2 regions of the Dactylosporangium sp. CS-033363 genome follow, and region 1 is predicted to be linked to the other one. Evidence: riboswitches for the same ligand, from Rfam matches in the RefSeq annotation. Region 1 holds a riboswitch; the other holds the start of a gene.
The links. Region 1 has a riboswitch for cyclic di-AMP ahead of ACQPZ4_RS05680 (NlpC/P60 family protein). Riboswitches for the same ligand answer to the same signal wherever they lie in the genome.
Positions count from the first base shown of each region.

Region 2: another riboswitch for cyclic di-AMP. It lies ahead of ACQPZ4_RS49985 (coiled-coil domain-containing protein); the one in region 1 lies ahead of ACQPZ4_RS05680 (NlpC/P60 family protein).

Region 1 covers NZ_CP192032.1:1,233,276-1,240,666, forward strand. The annotation lists gene ACQPZ4_RS05655 (glycoside hydrolase family 16 protein) at 1-647, shown strand, start outside; gene ACQPZ4_RS05660 (NAD-dependent epimerase/dehydratase family protein) at 855-1,847, shown strand; gene ACQPZ4_RS05665 (sigma-70 family RNA polymerase sigma factor) at 2,227-3,150, shown strand; gene ACQPZ4_RS05670 (Rv0361 family membrane protein) at 3,223-3,633, opposite strand; gene ACQPZ4_RS05675 (methyltransferase domain-containing protein) at 3,688-4,470, opposite strand; gene ACQPZ4_RS05680 (NlpC/P60 family protein) at 4,535-5,452, opposite strand; cyclic di-AMP (ydaO/yuaA leader) riboswitch at 5,490-5,648, opposite strand; gene ACQPZ4_RS05685 (ABC transporter ATP-binding protein) at 5,954-6,688, shown strand; gene ACQPZ4_RS05690 (ABC transporter ATP-binding protein) at 6,685-7,391, shown strand, end outside.
Region 2 covers NZ_CP192032.1:10,823,301-10,830,691, reverse strand. The annotation lists tRNA gene ACQPZ4_RS49995 (tRNA-Lys) at 168-239, opposite strand; gene ACQPZ4_RS49990 (glycoside hydrolase family 19 protein) at 358-1,461, opposite strand; cyclic di-AMP (ydaO/yuaA leader) riboswitch at 1,709-1,855, shown strand; gene ACQPZ4_RS49985 (coiled-coil domain-containing protein) at 1,919-2,887, shown strand; gene ACQPZ4_RS49980 (exopolyphosphatase) at 2,962-3,924, shown strand; gene ACQPZ4_RS49975 (ATP-binding protein) at 3,952-6,684, shown strand; gene ACQPZ4_RS49970 (alpha/beta hydrolase) at 6,742-7,391, shown strand, end outside.

The DNA.
Region 1 (7,391 bases):
TCACCGGCGAGCTGCGCTGCGTCGGCTCCGCCCAGCAGTTCGGCCGCTACGAGTTCAAGGCGCGCGTCCCGGTCGGGGCGGGCATCGACTCGATGGCCCTGCTGCGCCCGGTGGACCGCGCGGCGGGCAAGCACGACTCCCAGCTGGAGATCATGGCCAAGCCGGGCGCGGAGCAGGCCGTGGTCACCAACGCCGACGGGACGTCCTCGAAGTCCGAGGTGCTCAAGGGTTCGTACCGCGACTGGCACACGTACCTCATCGAGTGGGACCCGTCCGGCTTCAGGCTCGCCGTCGACGGCGCGCCGGTCTGGCAGGACGCGGCCGCGTCGACCGAGCCGCGCTGGTTCGGCTTCGCGGTGACGACGGGGGACCGGGCGGGGACGCCGAGCTCGTCGACGCCACTGCCCGCCGAGTTCCAGATCGACTTCCTGCGGATCTGGGCCTTCGAACCGGTCGACGGGGCGTCGCCGGCGCCGGTCGAGCAGCCGTCCACAGTGGATGGTGCGATGCCCGCGGCGCCGCCTTCGGACCGGCACTGGTCGCTGTGGCTGGCGGTGGCCGCGGTGGTGACGGCGGCTTGCGCGCTCTTCGCGTTCGTGATTCACAAGACCCGGCCGCATCGACCGCCGTCTTCGCATCGCGCCTGAATCGCCGCCCTTCTGGGGATTTTCTGCCGTTCCGACTGAAACGCGCAGTTCTCCACACCGCCCACTGCCCGGTTCCCGGCATATCGCCTGTCGGGGTATAAGTCCGAAATGTCGGGCAAGCGAAGCGCCCGACATTTCGTCTCACAGCGGATCCGCCATCGGCGAAACGGGGTCGTCCACACCGCCGGAGCAGCGAATCATCGGCGGATGAGAATTCTCGTACTGGGTGGGACCGTGTTCCTCGGCCGGGCCGTGGCCCGGCAGGCGCTCGAAGCCGGCCACGACGTCGTCTGCGCCGCCCGTGGGGAGTCCGGAGAGCCCGTCGACGGCGTCGAGTTCGTCAAGGTCGATCGGGACCGGGCCGGGGGGCTGCACGGGCTTCAGGGGAGCTTTGACGCCGTTGTTGACGTGGCCCGGCATCCGCGGCACGTGCGGCACGCCGTCGACGAGCTGGCCGGGCGGGTCGGGCACTACACGCTCGTCTCCAGCTGCTCCGCCTATGCCGACGCGGTGACCCCGGGACAGACCCCGGCCACGGCGCCGTTGCTGCCGGCCGACTTCGAGGCGGACCCGTGGTCCGATGCCGAGGCGTACGGGCGGTGCAAGGTGGCGTGTGAGGAGCTGGCCGCCGCCGGGTTCGGCGCCGATCGGACGTTCCTGCTGCGGGCGGGCATGATCGTCGGGCCGGAGGACCCCACGTACCGGTTCGAGTACTGGGTGCGGCGCGCGGAGCGGGGTGGCGAGGTGCTGGCGCCCGGCGGGCCGGACGAGGCGGTGCAGCTGGTGGACGTGCGCGACCTGGCCGGCTGGATCATCGCCGCGGCGGGGAACGGGCTGGCCGGGGCGTACGACGGGATCGGGGCGCCGATGACGCGGGCCGAGTTCCACGCCGGGTTCGCCGAGGGGGTCGGGGTGCCGCAGGAACTCACCTGGGTCGCGCAGGATTTTCTGCTCGAGCACGGGGTAGCGCCGTGGAGCGGGCCGCGGTCGCTGCCGTTCTGGCTGCCGCTGCCGGAGTACGCCGGCCATATGAGCCGGGACGTGGGCCCTTCGGTGGAGGCGGGGCTCGCGACCAGGCCCCTCGCGGCGACCGTCCGGGCGACCCTGGAAGCAATTCGTGACGCATCCCACATCGATCCGAAGAACGGACTGGGTATCGACGAGGAAGCTCAGTTGTTGCGGGAATGGCATGAGCGGTGAGCATCACCCCCGCTCGCTTCCCGGAAAGCCTGTCGCACCGCCGACAGTTGCCGATGAACAACCGTGCCCAAGCGGCACCGAACGTCCCCGGCGCGGGCGTTCCCAGGGAACTCACAGCGAATTCAGGCGTCTGACGGGCAGGTAGAGCACGTATCACTTGTTGCAACCGAAGCGAACCGGAGCAGTCTCCCGAGCGTCTAGGTAAGTGGTGCAACTCTCAGGGGTCGTCACCGAATCGCCCCCGCGGGCGGAATTCGGAAGGCGCTTTGACTGTTGTGTAGGGGGCATACCCGGGGGGCACCCGTTTTAGCAGGGTGAAACGGGGAAGGCGAAGGATGGAGCGGGGAGGGGCCCGAAGGTGGAGAACGTGAAAGTGGAGATGCGACCCGACACAGGCGCCGAGGAGCGTGACCTGGTCGGCGTGTACCTGCATGAGATCTCCCGCACGCCGCTGCTCGACGCCGCTTCAGAGGTCGAGCTGTCCAAGGCGGTCGAGGCGGGGCTCTATGCGGAGCACCTGCTCGACAGCGACGAGATTCCCGATGGCGTGACGGCCGATGAGCTGCACCGGCTGGTGGCCGACGGCGAGCGGGCGAAGGACCGGTTCATCCGGGCCAACCTGCGGCTGGTCGTGTCGATCGCGCGGCGCTACGTGCGGTCCGGCATGCCGATGCTCGACCTCATCCAGGAGGGCAACACCGGCCTCGTGCGGGCGGTCGAGAAGTTCGACTACGTGCGTGGCTACAAGTTCTCGACGTACGCGACGTGGTGGATCCGCCAGGCGATCAGCCGGGCGATCGCGCAGCAGGAGCGCACGGTCCGGCTCCCGGTGCACCTCGTCGAGGACGTCAACCGCATGCGCAACGTCGCGCGGCAGCTCACCCGTGAGCTGGGCAACGAGCCGGAGCCGGAGCAGCTGGCCACGGCGCTCGGGGTGCCCGTCGAGCGGGTGCACGAGCTCATGCGCTGGTCGCAGGACACCGTGTCGCTCGACACCCCCGTGGGTGACGACGGCGACACCAACCTCGGCGACCTGGTCGCGGACTCCGACGCCCCGTCGCCGGAGGACGTGGTCCTGGCCGCGCTGGAGCGTCAGCGCATCGAGGGCCTGCTCAACCACCTCGACGACCGTTCGGCCGGCATCATGCGGGCCCGCTACGGCCTCGAGGACGGCCGCGAGCACTCGCTGACCGAGGTGGCGACCCGGTTCTCGCTCTCCCGCGAGCGCATCCGCCAGCTCGAGATCCAGGCGCTCGGCCGGCTCCGCGAGCTGGCCCGCGCGGAGGGCCTCCAGGCCGCATAACCAACCCCCACAACGACAAGAAGCCCCGGGTCGATGCCGACCCGGGGCTTTCGCATGCACCTGAAGCGTGGCCTAGTACGGGTCGCCGCACACCTTCCACGCGCCGCCTTCCTTCAGCATCTCGAAGGAGTGCTTGGCCTTGCCGCTCTTGAAGGTGACCTCGGCCGAGATCGATGCGGTCTCGGTACCGTTCTGGTTGCTGTAGGAGCCGCCCCAGCTGAAGTCGTGCGCGCTCGGCGGGTTCCGCTGCACATAGGCCTCGAACGTCTCCGGGCCGTACTGCGCCTGCGTGTCGCCGCAGAGCAGGTCGTACGCCGTCTGGGTCTTCCCGCCCTCCAGTGCGGTCAGGAAGTCACCGGCCGCGGCCTTGGGCGCCTTGGTGGACTTGTCGACGATGAAGAACAGCCCGGCCGCGCCGCCGCCGCAACAGAGGACGAGGACGCCGATCGCGCTGAAAAGAATGATCTTCCAGGTTTTGCTCACACGCGCCAGCCTAGGAATCGCGATCAAGCCGCGGTGTACACCACCCGACGCGGATCATGCCCGATGTGCGACCACGAACAGGCGCGGGAAGGGCAGGAGCGTGCCGAACGGCTCACGGGGGTACCGCTGCCGCAGTTCGCTCCTGACGTCGGCGGTGAACTCCTCGAGGTCGCTCCCGGACAGCGCGTCGAGGTAGGGCCGCAGGCCGGTGCCCTTGAACCACTCGAAGACCGGATCGTCGCCCGGCAGCACGTGGAAGTAGGTCGTCTGCCACGCGTCGACGGTGAGTCCGGCTGCGGAGAGTAACCGCACGTACTCCGCCCCGTCGAGCACCGGGCTGGCCGCCCGCGGCCCGGTCGAGCCCGCCGCGCCGGCCAGCAGCGGCGCCCACCGCTCCCGCGCGGCCACGCCGGCCAGGCCCGGGTCGAACGAGGGGACCGGCACCTGGAAGGCGAGCGTCCCGCCGTCGTCGAGGGCGGCCGCCCAGCGCGGCAGGAGCGTCTCGTGGTCGTCGACCCACTGCAGCGAGGCGTTGGCCACGATGACGTCCAGGGAGCCGCGCTGGGGGCGCCACTGGGCCGCGTCGGCGAGCTGGAAGGTGACCTGGGCGGTCCGGTGCTCGTTCGCCGCCGCGATCATCGACGGCGAGGAGTCCAGGCCCAGGACCGCCGCGTCGGGCCAGCGCTCGGCGAGCGTGGCGGTCATCGTGCCGGGGCCGCAGCCCAGGTCGACGACGGCGACCGCGGACGTGGTGGGGATGCGGGCGACGAGCTCGCGGAACGGCCGGGCGCGCTCCTCGGCGAAGCGCTCGTACTGCTGCGGGTCCCAGGAGGCCATGCCCCCAATGATGAAGGCCCGCGGATCGGTCTCGATCCGCGGGCCCTCGGGACGTGCCTGGGGGTCAGCCCTTGACGCGGCCGTACCCGTAGATGCTGTCGACGCTGACCGACGCGTACCGCACCACATCACCGGTGTGCGGCGCATGGATGATCGTGTCGTTGCCGACGTAGATGCCGACGTGGCCGAGGCCGTTGTAGAAGACGAGGTCGCCCGGCGCCAGCGAACTGCGCGGAATGTGGGCCACCTTGCTCCATTGGCTCGCGGCGTTGTGCGGCAGGCTCACGCCCGCGGCCGCCCATGCCGCCATCGTCAGGCCCGAGCAGTCGAACGAGTTGGGACCGCCGGCGCCGTACACGTAGGGCTTGCCGAGCTTGCTCTTGGCGTAGTTCACCGCGGCGCCGGCATTGCCCGAGACGGCGGGCAGGGTGCCCGGGTTGTAGTTCGCGCCGGTGACCTTGGTGCTCCCGGCGTTCTTGGCCTTCTTCTGCAGATCTTCGAGCTTCTTGACGTCGCCCTCGATCTTCTTGCGCTGGTTCTCGAAGTCGGCCTTCTGCGTGTTCTGGGCCGCGATCGTCTGGTCCAGCTGCGTCTTGGCGTTCTTGTAGTCGCTGATGCTCTTCTGCTGCGCCCGCGTGACCTGCTGCAGCATCGTCATCTGGTCCATCAGCGAGCCCGACGACGTGGCGGACAGCATGATGTTGATGTTGCGCATGCTGCCGTTGGTCTTGAAGGCCTCGATGGCGATCTGGGAGACGCCTTCGTTGGCCGCGGTTAGGTTCTTCTCGAGGTCGGCCGCCTTCGCCTGCGAGTCGGCCATGTCGATGTTGAGCTTGTTCCAGTTCTCGATCGTGGCCTCGAGGTCCTTGTTCTGCTTGTCGAGCTGGGCCTCGATCTCGGACAGCGACGGGTCGGCGTGTGCGACCGTGGCGGGTGCGAGCACCGCGAGCGAGATGAACCCGATCGCCAGAGTCCGCAGCACCGACCGGCGGGCACGATGTCCAGTGGACAAGGGAAGACCCTTCTGCACCTACCGCCTACCGGGTTAGCTGACGGGTTCGGGCGGGAAGAGATAGCGCCCTACCGCGGCGTCGCGGATTCACCCCAACGAAGTGGGTCCCCGGTTCGATGTGCGCGCCCGAGGGGTGGGCTCGCACGGCGTCGATTCGGCGGCGCTTGCCCGGCGCCATCCGGGGTGGACGGCGGACTGCCGAGCAGGCCAGCGCCTAACTTAACGTGATCACCGGCCGGGCGGAAGGCGCGCGCCCCGCTCGATATCTAATGTTCCGAATGTCCGGATTACTGCCGGTTGGAGCCTCGTGCCAATCCGTGACTTTGGTGCCGGACGGTTACGAATTCGGGACTTGATTTTGTACAGAGGCACGGTTAAATACACGTAACTTCATACACCGACGGTGCAAATAGTTCCGGGGGTCCGCACGTGCTACGGGTCCAGAACCTCGAAGTGGTCTACGACGATGTGATGCTGGTCTTACGGGGCGTCAGCCTCGCCGTCCCGGAAGGTCGGATCGTCGCCCTGCTCGGGGCGAACGGCGCCGGGAAGACCACCCTGCTGCGGGCGCTGTCCGGGCTGCTCGGCGTGCACGACGGCGCCGTCACCCGGGGTTCGGTGACCCTCGGCGACCGCCCGATCCACCGGCTGCGGCCCGCCGCCGTGGTCCGCCGCGGGATCAGCCAGGTCATGGAGGGCCGGCGCACGTTCGCCGAGCTGACCGTGGAGGAGAACCTGCGCCTCGGCGCGCACACCCGCCGCCGCGGGGTGGCCGAGGCCATGGAGCGCATGTACACGCTGTTCCCGGTGCTCAAGGAGCGGCGCGGCTCGATCGCGGGGTACCTGTCGGGGGGCGAGCAGCAGATGCTCGCGATGGGCCGGGCGCTCATGTCCGACCCGTCCTACCTGCTGCTCGACGAGCCGAGCCTGGGCCTGGCCCCGCGCCTGGTCGAGCAGGTGCGCGACCTGATCGTCGAGATCAACAAGGCCGGGACGGCGGTACTGCTGGTCGAGCAGAACGCGACCATGGCGCTGTCGGTGGCGGAGCACGGGTACGTGCTGGAGAACGGCAAGGTCGTGCTGGACAAGCCGGCCGCCGAGCTGCTCGCCGACGACGACATCCGCGAGTTCTACCTCGGCTCGCACGCCGCCCACTCCTTCCGCGACGTGAAGCACTACAAGCGCCGGAAGCGGTGGCTCTCATGAGCGATGTGCTGCGGTTCTCCGACGTGAAACTCAGCTTCGCGGGCGTCAAGGCGATCGACGGGGTCGACTTCACGGTCGGGGCCGACGAGCTGTTCGCGGTGATCGGGCCCAACGGCGCCGGCAAGACGTCCATCTTCAACGTCATTTCCGGGGTGTACCGCCCGCAGCAGGGCCGCGTCCTGCTCGACGACGTCGACATCACCGGGCTGCGGCCGGACAAGGTGGCCCGGCTGGGCGTCGCGCGGACCTTCCAGAACGTCGAGCTGTTCCGGCAGCTCACCGTCGTCGAGAACCTCATGCTCGGCCGGCACCACCACATGCGCTACGGCACGCTCGCCGCCATCGCCTGGCTCGGCCGGGCCCGGCGCGAGGAGCTTCAGAACCGGGCCCGGGTCGAGGAGATCGTCGACTTCCTCGAGCTGGCCCAGTGGCGCCGGATGCCGGTCGGGCTGCTGCCCTACGGCGTGCAGAAGCGGGTCGAGCTCGGCCGCGCCCTGGCCATGGAGCCGCGGCTGCTGCTGCTCGACGAGCCGGTGGCCGGGATGAACCTCGAGGAGACCGAGGACATGGCGCGGTACATCCTCGACATCCGCGAGGAGCTGGGCATCCCGATGATCCTCGTCGAGCACGACATGGGCCTGGTGATGGACCTCGCCGACCGGGTGCTGGTGGTCGACTTCGGCGTGCCGGTCGCCTGCGGCAC
Region 2 (7,391 bases), 1.5 Mb from region 1:
CCCTCCGTATGCCGTCGTCCATTCGCCTGTTGGCGTTGCCTGGACGACGGGCTCTCGATCGGCGATCTGCCCGGGCTGCTCAGCCCCGCGCGGCCCGGCGCTCAAGTCGCAGATCGTGAGGGGGTGCGGGTGGAGGCGAAGCCTCCCCCGCCTTTCCAGGGAACCAGTGGGCCGCCAGGGACTCGAACCCTGAACCTACGGATTAAAAGTCCGCAGCTCTGCCATTGAGCTAGCAGCCCGCGCCCAACAGGGTACCCTGTCCCGCCCCGCCAACTCGCGCGTGTTTCCCCGCGACATGCGGCGGCGGCCCCCCACACCCCAGGGAGGCCGCCGCCAAGGAAAACGAACAGGTGAGCATCAGCAGGACAGCGAGCCTGCCCCCACGCCGGTGCCGAGGATGCCCACGAAGCGCTGGTAAGCCTGCACGCGGCTCTGGACCTGGGCCGGGTTGCGGCCGCCGCACTCCAGGCTGCCGTTGATGCTGCGGATGGTCTCGCCGAAGCCGGCGCCGTTGACCATGGCGTTGTGCGGGGTCATGGTGCCCGGGCCGCTCTGGGTATTCCAGTACCAGAGGGCGGTCTTCCAGGCCACGGCGGAATCGGTCTGGACCAGGTTCGGGTTGTGCAGCAGGTCGATGCCCAGCGCGTCGCCCGCGGCCTTGTAGTTGAAGTTCCACGACAGCTGGATCGGGCCGCGGCCGTAGTACGCCGCCTGGCCGGCCGGGCAGCCGTAGGACTGGCTCGTGTCGCAGTAGTGGGGGTAGTTGGCCGTGTTCTGCTCCACGACGTAGACCAGGCCGCCGGTCTCGTGGTTCACGTTGGCCAGGAACGCCGCGGCCTCCTGCTTGCGCTGGTCGTCCGAGCCGGTCTTGGCGAAGCCGGGGTACGCCGAGAGCGCCGCCACCAGGCCCGAGTACGTGTAGAACGAGTTCCGGCCCGGGAACATCTGGTTGAACTGCGCCTCGCTCACCACGAAGGAGCCGCTGGAGGGCGGAGGCGTGGTCCCACCACCGGAGCCGGAGCCGGAGCAGGTGTACGGGTCCCAGTACCAAGTGGAGATGACCGGGCTGTATCCGGGGTTCTCGTGCTCGGCGATGTAGAACTTGCCGTCCGTGAACTTGACGATGTCGCCCGTCACGTAGTTGCGGCCCTGGACCCACGCCGGGAAGCTGCAGCCGCCCGCGGAACCCGTCTGGGTCGGGGGCTGGGGCGAGGAGCCGCCGCACGAGCCCTGGTCCTGCCACACGCCGGTGTTGCCGGGCGGGGCCTCGTTCTGGGTCCACCACTTGGCGAGGTAGTTGTGGCCATTGCGGGAGACCGTGGCGCCCCCGGTGTAGACCGCTGTTGCGGACCACGCGGGTGAGCATGAGGCGGCCGACGCGGGCAGCATGTTGAAGACCGCGACCACCCCGCCCACCAGGGTCACCGCGGCGAGCATGGCCAGCACCCGCACTCTCGACACCGTCGATCAACTCCTTCGCACGTCGTCTGACCGGCCCATAGGACCAGCCCGCGACGCGGAGGAGAGCGAACGTCATCGTTTTATGAAGAATATTTACGGTTGCGTTGAGGCAGGCCCAAACGGAGTGATGTGAGTCACTCAACCCAAGGTCGAGCGATCTCCGCACAAACGGTGCGGTGCGCAAAGGAGGCGCCCTGGGTACAGTGACCCACGGTCACGTCCATGCGGGCACCGCCCCCGGTGCCGGGCGTGGCTGCCGCCCAATCGCCACCCGTGGCGAGCCGGGGACCCACCGTAACGTTGGGGTGAATCCAACCCTCTCCCGGGAGGGTGGTAGGGGTCGTTCCGTCCCGAACCCGTCAGCTAACTCGGTCGGCGGCCGACGGAAGGAACAACGAACCAGATGTCATCGCGACATCCCTACCGGCGTGTAATCGTAGCGCTACTGGCGGCATTCGTGCTCGGGGGGCTCGCCGCCACGCCCGCCGCGGCCGAGCCGGGCGGGGACACCGGCGACGAGGGTTCCAGCGCGAACCCGACCCTCGGCTCAGTGCTCGAGGACAGCACCCGCGCCTGGTCCGAGGCCAAGGAGAAGTTCGACGCCTCGGTCAAGCGCCAGGGCGAGCTCACCGCGCAGCTGCAGAAGACCGAGGCCCAGCTGGCCACGGTCCAGGAGCAGGTGGCCGCGATCGCCGTCGCGGCGTACCGCACCGGGCCCCTCACCACGTTCGCCGCGCTGATGGACTCGGGCAGCCCGGACAGCTTCGCCGAGCGGGCCGGGTCGATCAACCAGATCGCCCACCACAACGACAACCTGCTGCACGAGCTCAAGCAGCTCAAGGAGAGCCAGGCCGCGCAGAAGAAGGCCCTCGAGGACGAGGTCGCCGCGCAGCAGCAGCAGGTCCAGACCATGGAACAGAAGAAGAAGGACGCGGAGAACGCCCTGAAGCTGGCCGGCGGGCCGAGCAAGGGCTTCGTCTCCGCGAACCTGCCCACCGCCGAGGCCGTCCCGCGCACGGCCAGCGGGGGGCTGCCGAAGGAGTCGTGCAACGTCAACGACCCCACGACCACCGGCTGCATCACCCCGCGCATGCTCCACGCCATGCAGCAGGCGCAGAAGGACGGCTTCAAGCGGTTCGTGTCCTGCTTCCGGCCGAGCGGGCCGTACGAGCACCCCAAGGGGCGCGCGTGTGACTTCTCGGTGCAGACGAAGTCCGGATTCGGCGGGGTCGCCTCAGGCGGTGACTTCGTCTACGGCAGCACGCTGGCCGCGTACTTCGTCAAGAACGCCCAGCAACTCGGCGTGATGTACGTGATCTGGTTCAAGGAGATCTGGACACCCGCGGTCGGCTGGCACCATTACAGCGGCGTCGCCGGTGATCCCTCCAGTGATCACACGAACCACGTGCACCTCTCGATTCTCTAAAAAGCCTCACAAACGCGGGCGGCCGGCCGATGGGGAAACCGTCGACCGGCCGTTTCGCGCTTAGGGGATGTGCAGTGAAGTACCGTCTCGTGACCCGCAGCGACTTCGACGGACTGGTCTGCGCGGTGCTGCTGCGCCATCTCGACCTCATCGGTGACATCACGTTCGTGCACCCCAAGGACGTGCAGGACGGCCAGGTCGAGGTCGGGCCGACGGACATTCTCACCAACCTGCCGTACGCGCCCGGGGCCCACATGGTCTTCGACCACCATCACTCGGAGACCCTGCGGGCCGCCAAGAACAACCAGGGCCAGGCGACGAATCACGTCATCGACGCGGATGCCCCGTCGGCGGCCCGGGTCATCTATGACCACTTCGGCGGGGCCGAGCGCTTCCCGCACGTCTCCGACGAGTTGATGGTGGCGGTGGACCGGGCGGATTCGGCGCAGTACGACATCACCGAAATCCTGCAGCCGACGGGCTGGACGCTGCTGAACTTCCTCATGGACAGCCGCACCGGGCTGGGCCGTTTCCGGCAGTTCCGGATCTCCAACTACCAGCTCATGATGCAGCTCATCGACGCCTGCATCGACCACCAGGACGTCGAGGAGATCCTCGGCCTGCCCGACGTGGCCGAGCGCGCCGAGCTGTTCCGGGAGCAGCAGGACCTGTTCGTCGAGCAGTTGCGGCGGGTGTCGACCATGCACGGCGACGTGGTCGTGGTCGACCTGCGCGACGAGGAGACGATCTACGCCGGAAACCGCTTCATGGTGTACGCCCTGTTCCCCGAAGCCCGCGTCTCGATCCACGTGATCTGGGGCAAGCAGAAGCTCAACACGGTCTTCGCGGTGGGCAAGTCGATCCTCGACCGCACGTCGCCCACGGACATCGGACAGGTGATGCTGCAGTACGGCGGCGGCGGCCACCTCGCCGCCGGCACCTGCCAGGTCCCGCACGACCAGTCCGACCGCGTGCTGCACCAGTTGATCGCCAAGGTCGGCGCCCCGATGACCTCGACGGCGGCCCCGCGACACTGATGATCCCCGGGTGGCATGCTCGTAGGCGTGCGACTCCTGGGGCGTGACGACGAGCTGCGTTCCCTCTCCGGCCACCTCGACGACGTCGACGACCGCGGCAGCGCGATCGGCCTGCGCGGCGAGCCCGGCGTCGGCAAGAGCGCGCTGCTGGCCGAGGCCGTGGAGCACGCGCGCGGCAAGGGCTTCACCGTGCTCAGCGCGCGCGGCAGCCAGTCCGAGACGCACCTGCCGTTCGCCTGCCTGCACCAGGTCCTGCGCCCGCTGCTGCCGAGGGCCGACCGGCTTCCGGCCATGCAGCGCGACGCCCTGCTCGCCTGCTTCGCGATGGGCGACTCGGTCGAGGTGAACCCGTTCTTCGCGTTCCTCGCGGTGCTGGAGCTGCTCGTCGACCTGGCCCGGCGTACACCGGTGCTCGTCTGCCTCGACGACCTGCACTGGATGGACCAGCCCTCGATCGACGCGCTGGCCTTCGTGGCGCGGCGGATCGAGAGCGAGCGGGTGGTGGTGCTGTGCACCTCGCGGCCGGCGCCGCTGCCGTTCACCGACGCGCACACGGTCGAGTGGGTGGAACTTCGCGGCATCGACGGGGCCGCGGCGGCCGCGCTGCTCGACGCCCGGGCGCCCGGCCTGCCGCCCGCGGTGCGCGAGCGCGTCCTGCACCAGGCCCGGGGCAACCCGCTCGCCCTCCGGGAGTTCGCGATCGCGCTGGAGCCGGGGCGGTACGCGGAAATCGACGACGACCTGCCGATGACCACGCGGCTGGAGCAGGCGTTCGCGGCCCGGGCCGAGCACCTCGGGCCGGCGGTGGGCGCCATCCTGACGGTCGCGGCGGTCGACGACGGCGACGACCTCGGGGACGTGCTCGCGGCCGCGCAGCTGCTGCACGGCGCGCCGCTCGACCGCGGGGCCGCGCAGCCGGCCTTCGACAACGGGCTGCTGACGGCGAGCGGTGAGCGGTACCAGATGGCGCATCCCCTCATCGGATCGGCGCTGCTGCGGGCCATGCCGCCCGCGACGCGGCAGCAGGCCCACGAGGCGCTGGCCCGCGTCCTGGAGACCCACCCGGACCGCGCGGTGTGGCACCGGGCGTCGGCCATGTCCGGGCGGGACGAGGGGATCGCGGCCGAGCTGGAGCGGGCGGCCGGCAACGCCCAGCGCCGCGGCGCGATCGCCTCCGCCGTGGCGTGGCTGGAGCGGGCGGCCGCGCTCAGCCCCGACCCGCAGGCCCAGGCCGGCCGGCTGCTCAGCGCGGCCGAGCTCGGCTTCCAGCTGGGCCGGTTCGGGCAGGTCGAGCAGATCAAGGCCCAGGTCGCCGGGGTGTCGCTGCGCCCGCGCGACCGCTCGCGGCTGATCTGGCTGGAGGGCGTCTTCCACGACGGGTCCACGGGCGAGCCGGCCGAGGTACGCCACCTGGTCCACCTCGCCCGCCAGGCCATCGAGGGCACGGATGTCGAGCTCGCCATGCAGCTGCTGGTCGGCGCGGCCCGGCGGGTCTGGTGGCGCGACCCGGGCGCGGCGCTGCGCCACGAGATCGTGCTGGCCGCGCACCACCTGGGGGTGGCCGCCGACGACCCGCGGCTGCTGGCCATCAACGCGCTGTCCGAGCCGCTCGAGCAGGGGCCGGCGGTGATCGAGCAGCTCGCGCACTGGCCCGCGGACGCCGGCGGGCAGCCGGACGCGGCGGGCCTGCTGGGCATCGCGGCGTTCTGCACCGGCGACTTCCGCCGCGCGGTCGCGTTCCTGTCCACGCCGATCCAGGAGCTGCGCGCGCAGGGCCGGATGAGCCTGCTCGCGGAGGCGCTGGCGATCCGCTCCTGGGGCGAGATCTACCTGGGCACGTTCGACGCGGCGAGCTCGGCCGACGAGGCGATGCGGCTGGCCGACGAGACCGGGCAGTCGCTGTGGGCCGCGACCGCGCGCATCGCGGTGGCGCTGATCGACGGCGTCGGGCGGGGCTGGGACACCCGGCACGACCTGCTGGCGGAGGCCGAGCACACGGCGGTGCGCACCCCGAACGCCGCCTCTTCGCTTCTGGCCGGCGTGCAGCTGGCCCGCGGGATCGCCGAGCTCGGCGCGAACCGGCACGAGCAGGCCTATGGCGAGATGCGCCGGGTGTTCGAGCCGACGGACCCGGCGTACCAGCGCATTCAGCAGGTCTGGACGCTCGGCTACCTGGCCGAGGCGGCCGTGCGCACCGGGCGGCGGGACGAGGGCCGCGCGCTGCTGGCGGGCATCGAGCGGATCGCGGGCGGCTCACCGGCGACCGGGTCGATCATCGCGCTGGAGTACACCCGGGCCGTGCTCGCCGACGACGAGTCGGCCGAGCCGCTGTTCAAGGCGGCCATGCACGGCGCCAGCAGCGGGCTGCCCTGGCACCGGGCGCGGGCCGAGCTCGCGTTCGGCTCCTGGCTGCGCCGCCGGCGCCGGGTCGTCGAGTCGCGCGAGCCGCTGCGGGCGGCCCGGGCCACGTTCGAGGCGGTCGGCGCGCGGACCTGGGCCCAGCGGGCCGACCAGGAGCTGAGCGCGACCGGCGAGCGCGGGTGGCAGCCGACGTCGAACCCGCGGGAGCGGCTCTCCCCGCAGGAGGCGCAGATCGCCGAGCTCGCCGCGCAGGGCCTGTCCAACCGCGAGATCGGCCAGCGGCTGTTCCTCTCGCACCGGACGGTCAGCTCGCACCTGTACCGCATGTTCCCCAAGCTCGGCATCACGTCCCGCGCCCAGCTGGCCGCCGTCCTGATGCAGTCACCTGACGCTAGCTGACCCCGTGGAAGCGCTCCTACGGTGCCAATGACGGCGCCCGACGAGCGGAGAACTCCTGTGACAACCCCCGTGCTCTTCATCCATGGCCTCTGGCTGCACGCCACCTCGTGGGACCCGTGGGTCCAGCTGTTCCGGGAGGCCGGCTACGAGCCGATGGCCCCCGGCTGGCCCGGCGACGGCGAGACGGTCGAGGCCTCGCGCGCGAACCCCGACGCGATCGGCGACCACGGCATCGACGACGTGGTGGCCCATTTCGCCGGCATCATCGAGCGGCTCCCGAGCGCCCCGATCCTGATCGGGCACTCGTTCGGCGGCATGATCGCGCAGAAGCTGCTCGGCCAGGACCGCGCGCTGGCCGCCATCGCCATCGACGCCGCCCAGATCAAGGGGGTACTCCCCGTGCCCCTCTCGGCCCTCCGCGCCACCCTCCCGGTGTTCAAGAACCCGGCCAACCGGCACCGCGCGGTCTCGCTGACCCCGGAGCAGTTCCGGTTCGCGTTCACCAACGAGGTCTCGGAGCAGGAGTCGGAGGAGCTGTTCGAGCGCTGGACGATCCCCGCGCCGGGCAAGCCGCTGTTCGAGGCGGCGACCGCGAACTTCGACCCGCACTCGCCGGCCAAGGTGGCCACCGACAACCAGAACCGCGGGCCGCTGCTGCTCATCGCCAGCGGCAAGGACCACACCGTGCCGGAGTCGGTGACCCGGGC